One region of the Methylosinus sp. RM1 genome, then DNA from elsewhere that is predicted to be linked to it. Evidence: predicted binding sites of a transcription regulator. Region 1 holds the regulator's gene; each other region holds the start of a gene.
What was found. The regulator LexA, encoded in region 1, represses DNA repair genes until DNA is damaged. The targets are predictions, from matches to a motif close to TGTTCNNNNTGTGTTCNG.
Positions count from the first base shown of each region.

Region 1 (5,162 bases):
ATCTCGGCGCGACGCCGGTGCGCGCCTTCGCGCTCGTCACTTTGCCGCTGATCGCGCCCTCCGTCGTCAGCGCCTATCTCCTCGCCTTCATCATCTCGCTCGACGATCTCGTGATCGCGAGCTTCACCACCGGCCCCGGCGCCACCACCTTGCCGATGCGCATCTACTCGCAAGTGCGGCTCGGCGTGTCACCGGAGGTCAACGCCATCTCGACGCTGCTGCTCGGCTTCGTGGCCGTCGCGCTCGGTCTCTCGGCGCTGCTCACGCGCGGGCGCGCCAAGGGCGGCGGGGCGGGGTGAGGCCGCCCTTCATGCCGTCGCGCTTTTCCTCGCATTTTCTTGAATGAGATCGAACACACGCCGCGCATCGTCGATCATCAGAAATTGCGGCGTGGGATCGAGCGCGGGCGTCAAATCCGTCCAGCCTCGGTTTCCCCACACGGGCGCCGGGACGCCGAAACGGATGGAGCCGCTTCCGTCGACGCGCTCGTTCAAATCGACCGCCGGCAGCCGGTCGAGCGCGAGCGCCGTGAATCGTCCGAAAGGCTCCGGTCGCATGATCAAAATGCGCAAATTCGTGACGGCATAGCGCATATCGCTCCTGAGCCAAGCGTCGAACAGGAATCTACCGAAGACGAAATAGAGCCCCATGCAGACAAAGAAACCGCCCACGGTAATGAAGAACCAGGGCGCGTTCATCCGGCCGGCGGAAATCGTCCAGAACACTGCGAAGCCACACCAGAGCAGGCTGAAGGGGATCAGAAAAACGTCGCGATTACGCAGCGACAGGCCGCAAGCCGGCTGGCCCGACCAGAGAACACGCTCCCCGTCGAGCAGGCGATTTGAGAAAAATTCGTCAGTCATGTGCGCCACTTCGAAACCGAGGATGGACGCCGCGTTTTATAGCAGAAGCGCTCGGTTGCCGTCACCGTCGACGACTGGTTCGAGACGTCCTCTCACCGCTCCTTCGCCGCGCCCGCCTCCGGCTCCACGCGCGGCAGCAGCGGCGCGGCGGCGCCGGAGCGCTTGATCAGCGCGGCGGCGTCCGGCGCGAAGACGGGATCGTCCCAGGCGCCGGAGAGATCGAAGCCGATCTGCACGCCCTTCTCGCGCGGCTTGCCAGCGGCGTCGGCCTCATTGGCCTGCGCCTTCATCGCGAGGCTGCGCTCCGGGATGCGCGCCTGGCCGGCGAAGGCCAGCGCGAAGCCCGGCCCATGCGCTTGGCCATCCTCTATATTCGCGGTTCCCTTGACGATTTTGATGGTCGCGCTGGCGCGATCCACCAGCGAGTGACCGGAGCGAATGTCCATCGCGCTCGACAAGGGCCGTTTGTCGATGCGGCGGAGCGCGCGCTCCAGGTCTATGCCGTCGACCTCGCCCTCACTCAGCGTGAGGGTGGCGCGGCCGTCGAGATCGCGCATGAGCTGCGAGACGCTGTCGCCAGTGGCGTCGAGCGTGAAATTGGCGTCCAGCGCGCCGCCGAGATCGGGCCGCGCGGCGGCGTCCCAGGCGAGCGCGCCGGCGTCGACGCCGGTCAGCTGCGCATTGGCGTGGAATTCCAGCGCGCCCGCCGCATTGGCGGCGAAAATGGCGCGGCCCTTCACGGTTCCCTTATAAGCCGCCGCCTCGGCGAGGGCGAGCTCGAGCCGGCCGCCGCGCAGCAGCAAGGACAGAGCGGCGTCCTCGAGATTGAGCCGCAGAACGCGGGCGCGCGTCGCCGAAAGGCGCAGATCGACATCGGCGTTCTGAATATCCGGCAAAACGAAAGCGTCGCGGCTCCACTGGCCGTCGGCGCCGGAGAGCGGCGGCAGATCGGCGACCATCGGCTTCAGCGACACGTAATTGCTGGCGAGCGTCGCATGGACGATCGGCTTGTCGCCCTCGTGGCGCAGACCGAAGGAGCCCTCGAATTCATTGTCGTCGGCCGAGAGCTTCAGATCGGTGAGCTGGAAATCGCGCAGGCCGACGCTGGCTTTGGCGGAAAGCTGGACATTCTCGAAAGGCCCGGGCAGCGGCGCGCTCACATTGGCGAGGGCGAGCGCATGGCGCAGCGAGGGCGAGGAGGCGGTGAGCCGCCCCATATAGCGGGGCTTGGGGCCGAGCTGGCCGAAGCCCTCCGCCTCCGCCCGCAAGCTGTCGGAATCGAGCCGCACGGTGACCGCCGTCTGCTCGCCACGCAGAAGGGCGCCGGGCTTGAGCACCCACAGCGTGCCGCGCGGTCGCTCGCCGCGCCAGGAGAAGGCGATGTCGAGCGTCGCGGGCGAGCCGACCGTGCGCCAGTCGAGACTGGCCTCTATGTCGCGCAGTGTCTCTTCGCCGCCGGCATATTTGACATGGGCCACGCCGGAAACGATGGCGACGCCGCCGAGCCGGGCGCGATCGGCCTTTTCCGCCGCGGCAGTCGAGGGCCGCGCCGCCGCCGCGCGCACGGCGGCGCCCGCCGCGCTCATCGGCTTGCGGTCGAGATCGATCTCGATGGCGGGGCGAACGAGCTCTATGTCGGCGATCTCGAGACGGCCGGCGAGCAGCGGCAGCAGCAGCACATTGCCGTGCAATCGCTCCGCCTCGATGGTGAGCGCCGCGGTCGGGTCGGCGAAGGCGATGCTGTCTATGGTGATGTGCGGACGGGGCAGCACCGAGAAGGTCGAGCGCCCCTTGGCGGCGATGAAGAGACCAGAGGAGGAATTGAGCTGGCCGGAAATCTCCTCGAGCAGAGCGCTGGTGGAGAAGGTCCAGGGCGCGAGGGCCGCGCCGAGCGCCACCGCCACGACGGCGCCCATCACGATCAGCCAGCGCCGGGAAAGACGCGCGAAAGGCAGGCGGCGACCGAGGCTCGAGGGTTTCGATCCTTCGATTTCGCGCATTGGGCCGGTCGAGTGCGACATTCCATCGTCCATGCAGAAAGAGGCGGGGCAGAAAGAGGCGGGCCGGGCCGCACGGCCGCGCGCGACGGAGCGCGCTTCTTTCGAAAGGGCGGCCGCGCCGACAGGCCCGCGCGCCAATAGCGCGCGAGGCCGGACCATGGCGGCAAAGGGCGGCGAGATCGTGGCGGCGCGAGGCCCTCAGTATTTGCGCAGAAGGCTGACCAGACGGCCCTGGATGCGGACGCGATCCGGCCCGAAAATGCGCGTCTCATAGGCCGGATTGGCGGCCTCTAGCGCTATTGACGCGCCGCGCTTGCGCAGGCGTTTCAAAGTCGCCTCCTCGTCGTCGATGAGGGCGACGACGATATCGCCGGTGTCGGCGCTGTCCTGCTTTCTCACCACGACGACGTCGCCGTCGAGAATGCCGGCCTCGATCATCGAATCGCCGCGCACCTCGAGCGCGAAATGCTCGCCGCCGCCGAGCATGTCCGGCGGCAGGCTGATGGTGTGGCTGCGATTCTGCAGCGCGGAGATGGGCGTGCCGGCGGCGATGCGGCCCATGACCGGGATCGCCACCTGCTGATCGGACTCCGGCTCGCCGGCCGGGACGGGCCGCACGCGGCCGAGCGCGCCCTCTATGACCGAGGGCGAGAATTTGCCGCCGCGCGCGGCGACGCGGGGCGTCGCCGATTCGGGCAGGCGCAGCACCTCGAGCGCGCGGGCGCGATTGGGCAGACGGCGAATGAAGCCGCGCTCCTCGAGCGCGAGAATGAGCCTGTGAATGCCGGATTTGGAGCGCAGATCGAGCGCGTCCTTCATCTCGTCGAAGGAGGGCGGCACGCCGGTCTCCTTCAGGCGCTCATGGATGAAGCGCAGCAAATCGCTCTGTTTCTTGGTCAGCATGAGAGCCCCCTGGCGCCGCCCCGCCCGCGGCGCGCCACGTCCGAACCCGGCCATGATGGCGCGGGTTCATAAACAAATCATGAACGGGAGGATAGGCGTTCTCGGTGCGTTCCGCAAGGGCGTCATCATTCAACACCAATTAGCACCACAGCCCGTTTCTCAATCGATGTGCTTCGCAAAGACGGTCATAATCCCAAATGAGTGGAAATATTTGATTCCCCTCGACCAATGCGGATAGCGATTTACGCGGAGGCGGAATTAAAGTCTGAAACTTAGCAATTGACCAACGTTGAAAGTGCTCCCAACGCTCATCCTCATTCAACGGCCTATCAGGTAAATCGAACCATTCACCATTCTTCTCGTGATGTTTTCGGAGTTCCCAGACCGCAAAGTCCGCAGCCTGCATCGCCGGCAGGTCTCGAAAGGTTCTGGTCTTCGCTAAGGCTGTGATCGACATTCGATCAAAATCACCACGATTATACGAATCAAGATCTGCGTATCTCTTTGCCTCGCTAAGTTTAGAGTCAACTTTTTCTAGATGATCAAAGACAAGCTCAGAGCTTAGTTCTCCATACTCTCTTGCTACAACCACCATACAGCCATACGCTGCCAATGCGTACGGCTTCAGTCCGACGCCATGCTCACGGTTAAACCTCTCCAAATCCTCAAGACGAACGATTGAGGCGAAGAACTGGAGCCGGCTTTCATAAATTATTTCTGCGAGTTCATTGAGAAAGGCGCTCCACTCTGCTTGGTGTTCTTTGGAGGGCCACCACTTCGCGTAGACCCCTTTTGCCTCATTCGCTTCCTTCATATGCAGATAGGGAACACCATGCTTGGCAAGCGCGATCGGCCAATGGTGGTCAAAATATTCCCATCTATGATCTGCGCCGGCATAGCCACCAATTGCCCATACATCGTCGCGCCGGCTGTCATCAAACCAGCCCTTTATGGTAGCCGAAGCGCAATTACGGCGCGACGATGTATCGGTGGACAATCTGGTCAGCCCAATTCTTTGCGAACGCCGAATCGTTCGCCATGATCGACATAATATATTATTCTAATATTTGCGAGCCGCAGGCACAGTGGGCTGGATGGGCTTCCCGCCCATCTTTCATCTGCTCCCCTCACTGCGCCGCCGCCGCCTCCACGCCCAGCATCGGCCGCACATGCCGCGCGAAATCCTCTAGCGAGCGCAAGTTCTTCTCCGGATCCCGCGAGATCGGCTTCAGCAATATCGCCCGCGCGTCGGTCTCCTCGCGATAGGCGGCGATCTTCTCCGCCACTTCGTCGAAATCGCCGATCAGCGAGCGTTGCAGCAACCCCTCCTCGGTCAGCGAGGCCGGCGCCGCGCCGTCCTGGCGGGCGAAATTGCCGCGCATCCGCTCGGCGAAGC
Region 1 is NZ_WOVC01000020.1:31,879-37,040, reverse strand. It holds gene FMZ75_RS14105 (ABC transporter permease subunit) at 1-299, shown strand, start outside; gene FMZ75_RS14100 (PH domain-containing protein) at 309-863, opposite strand; gene FMZ75_RS14095 (AsmA family protein) at 956-2,863, opposite strand; gene lexA (transcriptional repressor LexA) at 3,062-3,766, opposite strand; gene FMZ75_RS14085 (hypothetical protein) at 3,906-4,763, opposite strand; gene FMZ75_RS14080 (LLM class flavin-dependent oxidoreductase) at 4,894-5,162, opposite strand, start outside.

Region 2 (5,162 bases), on a different contig from region 1:
TCGCGACGCAGCTCTCGCACGAGGGCGTGCGGCTGCCGGAGATGACCGATGACGGCCTGCATTTCTCGCCGCTCGCCGCGAAGCTATGGGTGCGGGCGGCGAAAGAGCGCCTTCTTCGCGATGGGCTCGCCTGAGCGCGGCGCGCCCTATGTAACGCGGCGCGGGCGCAATTCCACCGGCGCTCGCGCTCACGCCAAAGCGCGAAGGAGGTCGAGAAAATGGGTCTCTTCAATTTCTGGAACAACTCGAAGAGCGGCGACAAGATCGACAAGAATGCGCCTTCGCCCAAGGGCGCGACCGAGAACGCCGCTGCGCCCGCCGATGAGCTGAAGAAGGAGATCGAGAAGAAGGGTCTCGACGCCTCCAAGATCGAAATCTCGGTCGAGGGCGACAAGGTGAAGCTCGGCGGCAAGGCGGCCTCCACCAGCGACGCCGAGAAGATCGTGCTCGCCGTCGGCAACACCAAGGGCGTCTCGCAGGTCGAGAGCAATATCGTCGTCGGCAAGCAGGAGACCGAATCGCTCTTCTACAAGGTGCGCCAGGGCGACACGCTGTGGAAGATCGCCGAGACGCAATATGGCCAGGGCAAGGGCGGAAAATACGAGGAGATTTTCGCCGCCAATCGGCCGCTGCTCTCCGATCCCGACAAGATCTATCCCGGTCAGGTGCTGCGCATTCCCAAGGCCCAAGGCGCCGCCGGCCAGGCCTGATCTCTGTCGCGCGGCCTCCTTCGGGAGGCCGCGTCATGCGGGAAAAATAGGGATGCGCGCGCGGGAGCTATTCTCGAAATCGCGCGCGATATCGAAAACGAATTGCCTCGCAAAGGCGCGCGTCACATATTCCGCGCGGTATAAGATCATCGGTCATCGAGGCGAAGAGTTGAACCTCCATACTGTGTGTCGCGCGACGCTCATCGCCGTGATATTGCCGCTTGCCGCGAGCGCGTTGGCGGATAGTCTCCCGCAGCGTCGGCCCGGCTTCTGGCGCATAAAGACCATATCGCCGGAAGTGGGATTGCAGGCGCATGACGTCTGCATCGAGGCGAGCGACGGCCTGCTCGGCGTTCCGCAGGACAATTGCACGAAGCCGACGGTCGAATCCGCGCAGGGCGGCGAGGTCATCGTCACCTTCTCATGCGATCTCCATGGCGCGCGCGAAGTGACGAGTCTCTTGTTCACCGGCGATTTCTCGAGCTGGTATCGCGCGCAATCGAAGACGACGCTCACGCAAAAGAGCGGCGTCACGCGCGAGCGCTCCGGCTTCACGATCGACGCGAAATTTCTGCAGCCCGAATGCCCGAAGCCGTGACGCCTCAACGCTTGGGCGCGAGGCCGACGATATAGGCGGAGAGCGAGTCGATCTCATCCGGCGTGAGGATGAGATTGGGCATGTTGCGATGCGAGCTGCGCAGAAAGACCTTGATCGCCAGCTCCGTCGTCGACGGCATGCGCGCCACATCGACGAAGCTCGGCGCCTTGGCGGCCTCGTTCTCGGCCGGCGTCTTCTCGTCTATGCGGTGACATTCGACGCAGAGCGAGGCGGCGAGGCGTCGCCCGGCCGTCGGATCGCTCGATTGCGCGGCCGCGGGCGCCGCGACGGCCGTGGAAGCGAATAACGCAAAAATCATCGGCTTCGGACAAATCATGTCGCAGCTCCTCTATATGGTGAAGTCGCTCCGCTTGAAGATCGACGCCAGCGTGATTCCCTTTTCGGCGAGCTTTTCCGCGGCGCCTTCCTCGCGGTCGATCACCACCAGCGCGCGCGTCGCTTTCGCCTCTGGATGCTCTTCCGTCATGCCGGCGATGGCCTCCAATATAGAGCCGCCCGTCGTCGCCACATCGTCCACGATCAGCGATTCGCCGCCCTTGGGCACATAGCCGTCGATACGCTCCTTGGCGCCATGGCCCTTGGCCTCCTTGCGCACGAAGAAAGCCTCGACCGGCGCGCCTTTGGGAAAGCTCACCGCGGCGATGGCCGCCACCATGGGCACGGCGCCCACGGCCAGCCCGCCGACGCCCTTTATCCCCTGCGCCCTCATATAGTCGACGACGATATCGGCGATGAGATACGCGCCCTCCGGCAGCATGGTCGTCTGGCGCAGCTGGAAGAGATAATTGCTCTTGCGGCCCGAGGAGAGCGTGAAATCGCCGCGCAGCAGCGAATGCGTGTCGATCAGCCGATGCAGCCGCCCCCAGCGCGGATCGGCGGGATCGAGAACGGCGTCGGGACGGGAAGCGCGCAAATCGCTCATTGGCTGTCGAAACTCCGCTGTCGATAGAAGAACGGCGCCTTGCGCCGGCTCGCGTCCCTTACGCCGAGGAACTCGCGGACTTCAAGCCGGTTCCTTCCCTCGGCCCGCGCCGGCGCGGGAGGCGGGGCGAAAAATGCAAGCGGAACAAAAAAAGAACTTGGCGAAGAGAACAAATGCGATACAATCTGCCCATCCGATCTTCGCGTCCGATACCGGTCCGATCCTCACAAGTCTTTCACCGCTCTTTCGCTTCAGGGCCGCATCTCGCGTTGCGCCTGCCGCCCGCCCCGTGCCAGAAGGAATCATCGCCGTGAGCCAAGCCAATCTCCGCCTCGTGGAAGGAACATCCGTGGACAAGACCAAGGCGCTGGACGCCGCTTTGTCGCAGATCGAGCGGGCCTTCGGCAAAGGCTCGATCATGCGGCTCGGCAAGAATCAGAAGGCCGTCGAGATCGAGACGATCTCCACCGGCTCGCTCGGGCTCGACATAGCGCTCGGCGTCGGCGGAATGCCGCGTGGCCGCATCGTCGAGATTTATGGGCCGGAATCTTCGGGCAAGACCACTCTGGCGCTGCATGTGATCGCCGAGGCGCAGAAGAAGGGCGGCGTCTGCGCCTTCGTCGACGCCGAACATGCGCTCGATCCGGTCTACGCCCGCAAGCTCGGCGTCAATCTCGAGGAGCTGCTGATCTCCCAGCCCGATACGGGCGAGCAGGCGCTGGAGATCACCGACACGCTCGTGCGCTCCGGCGCGGTGGATGTGCTCATCATCGATTCGGTCGCCGCGCTGACGCCGCGCGCCGAGATCGAGGGGGAGATGGGCGAGGTGCAGCCCGGCCTGCAGGCCCGCCTGATGAGCCAGGCGCTGCGCAAGCTCACCGCCTCCATCTCGCGCTCCAACACGCTCGTCATCTTCATCAATCAGATCCGCATGAAGATCGGCGTCATGTATGGCTCGCCGGAGACGACCACGGGCGGCAACGCCTTGAAGTTCTACGCTTCCGTGCGTCTCGACATTCGCCGCATCGGCTCCATCAAGGACCGCGACGAGGTCACTGGCAACCAGACCCGCGTGAAGGTGGTCAAGAATAAGGTGGCCCCGCCTTTCAAGCAGGTCGAGTTCGACATCATGTATGGCGAGGGCGTCTCCAAGGTCGGCGAGTTGATCGACCTCGGCGTGAAGGCCGGCGTCGTCGAGAAATCCGGCGCCTGGTTCTCCTACGACAGCCAGCGACTCGGCCAAGGCCGCGAGAACGCCAAGACCTTTCTCAAGCAGAACAAAGAGGCGGCCGAGCGGATCGAGCAGGCGATCCGCGAAAATTCCGGCCTCATCGCCGAGCGCATTCTCGACGCCGGCGGCGAGGGCGAGGGCGACGGCGCCGAGGACTGATCGCAGACAGCGAACGCCCACCCTCCCCTTCAGGGGGAGGGTCGGACGGCGCAGCCGTCCGGGGTGGGGTCGCGGCGCGAAGACTTCCGAAGCGTCATCCCCTTCCGCGAGCCGCGCCGCCTGTTCCACTTCGCGGACAAATGCTCTAGAAGGGCTCGGTTCGCGCCGGGCCTTTTCCTTTTCCCTGCGACGGTTACGGCCGAGCGCGCGTTCGATGGCTTTTCGAGCCGAACAAGCGGGCGACAAGAACCGATATGAGTGGCGTCAACCAGATCCGTTCGACCTTCCTCGACTATTTCTCGCGCAATGGACACGAGAAAGTCGCATCCTCGCCGCTCGTCCCGCAGAACGACCCCACGCTGATGTTCACCAACGCCGGCATGGTGCAGTTCAAGAATGTCTTCACCGGCTTCGAGAAGCGCCATTACGCGCGCGCCACCACCGCGCAAAAATGTATGCGCGCCGGCGGCAAGCACAATGATCTCGACAATGTCGGCTATACGGCGCGGCATCTGACCTTTTTCGAGATGCTCGGCAATTTCTCTTTCGGCGATTATTTCAAGGAAGGCGCCATAGAGCTCGCCTGGAATTTCGTCTCCCGCGAGCTGGCCCTGCCGCGCGAGAAGCTGCTGGTCACCGTCTATCACGACGACGACGAAGCCTTTTCGCTGTGGAAAAAGATCGCCGGCTTCTCTGACGATCGCATCATCCGCATTCCGACCGCGGATAATTTCTGGAGCATGGGCGACGTCGGCCCCTGCGGCCCTTGCTCCGAGATTTTCTTCGATCAGGGCGACAGCGTCGCCGGCGGCCCGCCCGGCAGCCCGGACGAGGATGGCGATCGGTTCCTGGAGTTCTGGAACCTCGTCTTCATGCAATATGAGCAGACCGCGCCGGGCGAGCGCGCGCCGCTGCCGCGTCCCTCCATCGACACGGGCATGGGCCTCGAGCGAATCGCCGCGCTGCTGCAGGGCGTGCAATCGGTCTTCGAGGTCGATCTCTTCCGGCGCCTCATCGGCGCCGTCGCGGAGGCGACAAGCGTCGATTCCGCCGGACCACAGGCGGCGAGCCACCGCGTCATCGCCGATCATCTGCGCGCGTCGGCCTTTCTCGTCGCCGATGGCGTGACGCCTTCGAATGAGGGCCGCGGCTATGTGCTGCGCCGAATCATGCGCCGCGCCATGCGCCATGCGCAGCTTCTCGGCGCCGCCGAGCCTTTGATGCATCGCCTCGTCCGCGAGCTGGTTTCCGAAATGGGCCTCGCCTATCCCGAGCTGACCCGCGCCGAAAGCCTCATTCGCGACACTCTGCTGACCGAGGAGACGCGTTTCCGCCAGACTCTCGTGCGCGGCCTCTCGATCCTCGACGAGGAGAGCGCCTCGCTCACGGCCGGCGCGAGCTTCTCCGGCGAAACGGCGTTCAAGCTCTACGACACTTACGGCTTTCCGCTCGATCTCACCGAGGATGCGCTGCGACCGCGCGGCATCGTCGTCGACAAGGCCGCTTTCGAGACCGCCATGG
Region 2 is NZ_WOVC01000010.1:5,226-10,387, reverse strand. It holds gene FMZ75_RS09120 (GDSL-type esterase/lipase family protein) at 1-134, shown strand, start outside; gene lysM (peptidoglycan-binding protein LysM) at 219-710, shown strand; gene FMZ75_RS09110 (DUF3617 family protein) at 880-1,308, shown strand; gene FMZ75_RS09105 (cytochrome c) at 1,313-1,645, opposite strand; gene pyrE (orotate phosphoribosyltransferase) at 1,658-2,251, opposite strand; gene recA (recombinase RecA) at 2,562-3,641, shown strand; gene alaS (alanine--tRNA ligase) at 3,896-5,162, shown strand, end outside.
Region 2: the regulator LexA is predicted to act here: its motif matches at 2,392-2,409, upstream of recA (recombinase RecA).

Region 3 (5,162 bases), on a different contig from region 1:
TTTCCTGGTTCCTGACTGGTAATCCTTTCAATTCCATGTTCCGCTGCGTTTCTGGCGTGCAGAAGGTATCTCAATAGCTCATCTGAACTACGCTCGTTTGATATTCTGTCAAACCAGCCTTTGGCGCTTCCAAGCTCGGTCGCCTTTTTTAAGCGTGTGTACACGCCATTCTGCGCTATCAGAAATTCTTCCCAGAGCAAAGCAAGTTGATCTAAAGTTTTGGCTGCTTCCATATCCCTGAGCTTTCTATTAGCATGATTTAATTTCTCGATTGCCGCAGAAAATGCCTTTTCATCCATTCGAACGATCCCAAGGTCATCAAGGTCAGTGCGCGGAAATATATCAGCCGCCCCAAACGTGTGGAACAAAATCATGCCCGGCTCCGCCCCCCACGCCGAAACGCCTGCGGCGGCTGCCCATAAACGCGCAGAAACGCGCGTCGCATTCGTTCTGGATCGTGAAAGCCGCTGTCGCGCGCGATTTGCTCGATCGCGTCGGCGCCGCTCTCCAGCGCGCTCTTCGCTCGGTCGAGCCGCAGGCGCTCGATTGCCTTGGCGGGCGTCGCGCCGGTCGCGCGGGAGAAAGCGCGCGCGAAATTGCGTGGGCTCATCCCGGCCTGCGCGGCCAGCTCCTCCACGGTGAGGCGTTGGCGGAGACGCTCGCTCGCCCAGCGCAGCAGCGTCGCGAATTTGTCCGGCTTTCTCTCCAATTCCAGCAGCGCGGAAAATTGCGATTGCCCGCCGGGGCGCCGATGATAGACGACGAGCTGCTGCGCCACGGCGCGCGCGACATCCTCGCCGAGATCGTCGTCGATCATCGCCAGCGCGAGATCGATCCCCGCGGTGATTCCGGCGGAGCTCCAGATCGGCCCGTCGCGCACGAAGATCAAATCCGGCTCCAGCCGAACCTTCGGAAAGCGCCTTTGAAAATCGCCGCTGCGGCTCCAATGCGTCGTCGCTCTGCGGCCGTCGAGCAGCCCGGCCGCCGCCAACACATAGGCGCCCGAGCACACGCTCGCCACGCGTCGCGCGCGCGTCGCTGCGCGGGCGACGAAAGCCAGCGTCTTTCTGTCCGTGGCGGCGCCGCGCGTGCCGAGGCCTCCGGCGATCAGCAGCGTGTCGCAACGTCGCGCGGCGGCGAAGCCTCCGGCCGCGATGGCGACGCCGGAAGAGGAGCGCACCAGGCCCGGAGCGGCGGCGATCGTCCGTAGCGCATAGGCGCCGGGGACGATGCGCGCGGCGATCTCGAATGCGGCGATCGGACCAGCGGCGTCGAGAATCTGAAAATCCTCGAAGATCAGCAGAGCGATGATCCGCGCGCTCATGGCTTTATCTGAAAAAGTGGGAAAACCGTCATTTGAGACAGAGCCTAGCGGCGCTACTCTGCCTTCGTCAACAAGGGGAGGCTCGCAATGTCGGACCAAAGCTTTCGCATCGTCTTCGCGATTTTTCCGCGTCTCACCCAGCTCGATTTCACCGGGCCTTTCGAGGTGCTGTCGCGACTGCCCGGCGCGGAGGTCGTCGTCGCCTCGCGCGAGGGCGGGGCCGTCGCTTCCGACACGGGGCTCGAATTCGGCTCGACGCGCGCGCTCGCCAGCGTGGAGCGCTGCGATCTCTTGTGCGTTCCCGGCGGTCCCGGCGTCGAGGCGGCGTCGGTCGATCGCGAATATTTGGAGCAGATCGCGCGGCTCGCGGAAGGCGCGCGCTATGTGACCTCGGTTTGCAACGGCTCGCTGCTGCTCGGCGCCGCCGGCCTGCTGCGCGGCAAGCGCGCCGCCTGCCATTGGGCCTGGCGCGATCTTCTGCCATTGTTCGGCGCCATTCCAGACGCCGCGCGCGTCGTGCGCGACGGCCGCATCGTCACCGGCGGCGGCGTGACGGCGGGCATTGATTTCGCTTTGACGCTCGCAGCCGATATCGCCGGCGAGCAATTCGCGCGCGCGATCCAATTGTCCATCGAATATGCGCCGGCGCCGCCGTTCGACAGCGGGCGCCCGGAGACGGCGGGCGAAGCGCTGGTCGAATTCGTGTCGCCGCGTTTCGCCGAGCGAAAGGCGCGCTTTGCGGCCTTGCATGGCTGAGCGCGGCGCGGCTTTTGCGGTGCGGCTTTCTGTGATCTATCGAGCGCTTCTGTCGCCGCAATGGATGCGCCTATGACCGCCGCCGCCACGCCTGCGCATGTCGTCATCGACGGCTTTCTCGGCGCGGCGCGCGCAGGCGAGCTGATGCAATTCGCGCTGGCGCATGAGAGCGAATTTTCGCAATCGCGTTTCTACACGGCCGAGCGCGCGGCGCGCGTCGATACGTCGGTGCGTGATTCTTCGCATCTTCTCGAGCTCGGCCCGCTGCGCGCGGCTTTCGCCGCGTCTGTCGATGTGGTCCTCGCGCGTCTGACGCACGAGCTGAATGTTTGTCTGCTCTCGGAAACGAAAAAAGAGATCGAGATGGTGCGCTATGGCGACGGCGGCTTTTTCAAGCGCCACGCCGATGCGCCGCCGCGACCGGACGGACACGACAGCGTGCGGGTTCTCACGCTCGTCTATTATTTTCACGCGCTGCCACAGCGCTTCGAAGGCGGCGCGCTGCGGCTCTCTTCGCCGGATGGCTTTGCGGACATAGCGCCGGTCTATGATCGTCTCGTCGCTTTTGCCTCGGCCGCGTTTCACGAGGTGCGTCCGACGCGCTGCGCGAGCGCCTTTGCCGATGGGAGATTTTCGATCAATTGCTGGGTGAGGCGGGCGCGCGAAGGGCAGTCCCCCTCGCCATCATGCTGAGGAGGTCGCGAAGCGACCGTCTCGAAGCACGAGGGCGAACTCCAGAAGGCGGCGCTGACGGTTTCCTCGTCCTTCGAGACGGCGGCTGCGCCGCCTCCTCAGGATGAGGAAACCTCAACCCGATTTTTCTCGAGGTCCGGCGCAGCTTTCTTTCTTGGTCGGCTTGGAACAGGCAGAGCGCGAGATAGGCGGACTATTAAAAGAAGTTCCTTGTATGTTCTCATACCCCCTCGCGCTCCCCCTCGCGAATCGCTAAAATCCCTTCCATGGCCAAATCCGATGATCTCTTCGGCGGCGCCCCGCGCAAGCCGGCCGCCGCTCCCGCCGCGAAAGCGCCCAAGGCGCCGGCGGAATATGACGCCGCCTCCATCGAGGTGCTCGAGGGGCTGGAGCCGGTCCGGCGGCGGCCGGGCATGTATATCGGCGGCAAGGACGAGGCCGCCATGCATCACCTCTTCGCGGAGGTGCTGGACAATGCGATGGACGAGGCCGTCGCCGGCCACGCCAGCTTCATAGAGGTCACGCTCGAGCCGGAGGGCTGGCTCACCGTCGTGGACAATGGCCGCGGTTTTCCGATCGATCGACACCCCCGGTTTCCGGACAAGACCGGGCTCGAAGTCGCTATGACCATGCTGCACGCCGGCGGCAAATTCGACTCGGGGGCCTATCAAACCTCCGGCGGCCTGCACGGCGTCGGCGTGTCCGTGGTCAACGCCCTGTCGGAGAGGGTCGAGGTCGAGGTGGCCAGAGAGCAGCAGCTCTATCGTCAGGTCTTCTCGCGCGGCCTCGTCGCCAGCAAGTTCGAAAAGCTCGGCCGCATCGCCAATCGCCGCGGCACCAAGGTGCGCTTCAAGCCGGACGCGGACATCTTCGGCCCGGCGACGCATTGGCGGCCGGCGCGGCTGTTCCGCATGTCGCGCTCCAAGGCCTATCTCTTCGGCGGCGTCGAGATTCGCTGGCGCTGCGCTCCGGCGCTGATCGAGCCGGGCTCGGATGTGCCGGCCGAGGCGGTGCTGCGTTTCCCCGGCGGCTTGCGCGACTATCTCGCGCGCGAGACCGAGGGCAAGGAGCTGGTCGCCGATCAGCCCTTCGTCGGCAAGGTGCAGCGCGAGGGCGGCCATGGCTCGCTCGAATGGGCCATTGCCTGGTTCGCCAATGAGGATGGTTTTTCCCATTCCTATTGCAACACGATTCCGACGCCGGACGGCGGCACGCATGAGGCGGGCTTTCGTCTCGCTCTGCTGCGCGGCTTGAAGGATCACGCCGAGCGTATCGGCCAGGCCAAGCGCGCCGCCAATGTGACGGCCGAGGACCTCATGGGCCAATCGGCGGCGATGATCTCCGTCTTCATTCGCGAGCCGGAGTTTCAGGGGCAGAACAAGACGCGGCTGATGAATGTCGAGGCCTCACGCCTCGTCGAAGGCGCGGTGCGCGACGCTTTCGATCATTGGCTCGCCGGCGCGCCGTCGCAGGCGACCAAGCTGCTCGATTTCGCGGTTGAGCGCTCCGAGGAGCGGCTTCGCCGACGCGCCGAGAAGGAGCAGGCGCGTAAATCCCCGACGCGCAAATTGCGCCTGCCGGGCAAGCTCGCCGATTGCACCAATACATCGTCGCAAGGCTCGGAGATTTTCATCGTCGAGGGCGATTCCGCCGGCGGCTCCGCCAAGGCCGCGCGCGATCGCGCCAGCCAGGCCGTGCTGCCTCTGCGCGGCAAGATTCTCAATGTCGCCTCGGCGGGACGCGAGAAGCTCGCCGCCAATCAGCAGCTCGCCGATCTGGTGCAGGCGCTCGGCTGCGGAATCGGCTCGCATTATCGCGACGAGGATTTGCGCTACGACAAGATCATCGTGATGACCGACGCCGATGTCGACGGCGCGCATATCGCTTCGCTGCTCATCACTTTCTTCTTTCGGCAAATGCCCAAGCTCATCGACGGCGGCCATCTCTATCTCGCCGTGCCGCCGCTGTATAAGCTCACGCAAGGCGCCAAGACCGTCTATGCGCGCGACGACGCGCATCGCGACGAGCTGGTGAAGAAAGTGCTGACCGGCAAGGGCAAGATCGAGACGAGCCGCTTCAAAGGCCTCGGCGAGATGATGCCGGCTCAGCTCAAGGAAACGACGATGGACGCCAGGAAGCGCACACTGCTCAAGGTCGTGATCGCCGGCGAGGAGCGTGAGGAGACCGCCGATTGCGTCGAGCGGCTGATGGGCGCTAGGCCCGAGGCGCGCTTCGCCTTCATTCAGGAGCGCGCCGCTTTCGCCACGGAATTGGATGTTTGACGGGAACCGTGGATCGGACCACGGCGTTTCCTCTCTCGCATATCGGGGCGCGATCGATGAGTCGCGCGATTTTGAAATGATTTTCTCGCCCGCCGACGGCCGTTGGG
Region 3 is NZ_WOVC01000012.1:30,547-35,708, reverse strand. It holds gene FMZ75_RS10520 (hypothetical protein) at 1-374, opposite strand, end outside; gene FMZ75_RS10515 (GlxA family transcriptional regulator) at 371-1,312, opposite strand; gene FMZ75_RS10510 (DJ-1/PfpI family protein) at 1,412-2,080, shown strand; gene FMZ75_RS10505 (2OG-Fe(II) oxygenase) at 2,153-2,773, shown strand; gene parE (DNA topoisomerase IV subunit B) at 3,040-5,055, shown strand.
Region 3: the regulator LexA is predicted to act here: its motif matches at 2,978-2,995, upstream of parE (DNA topoisomerase IV subunit B).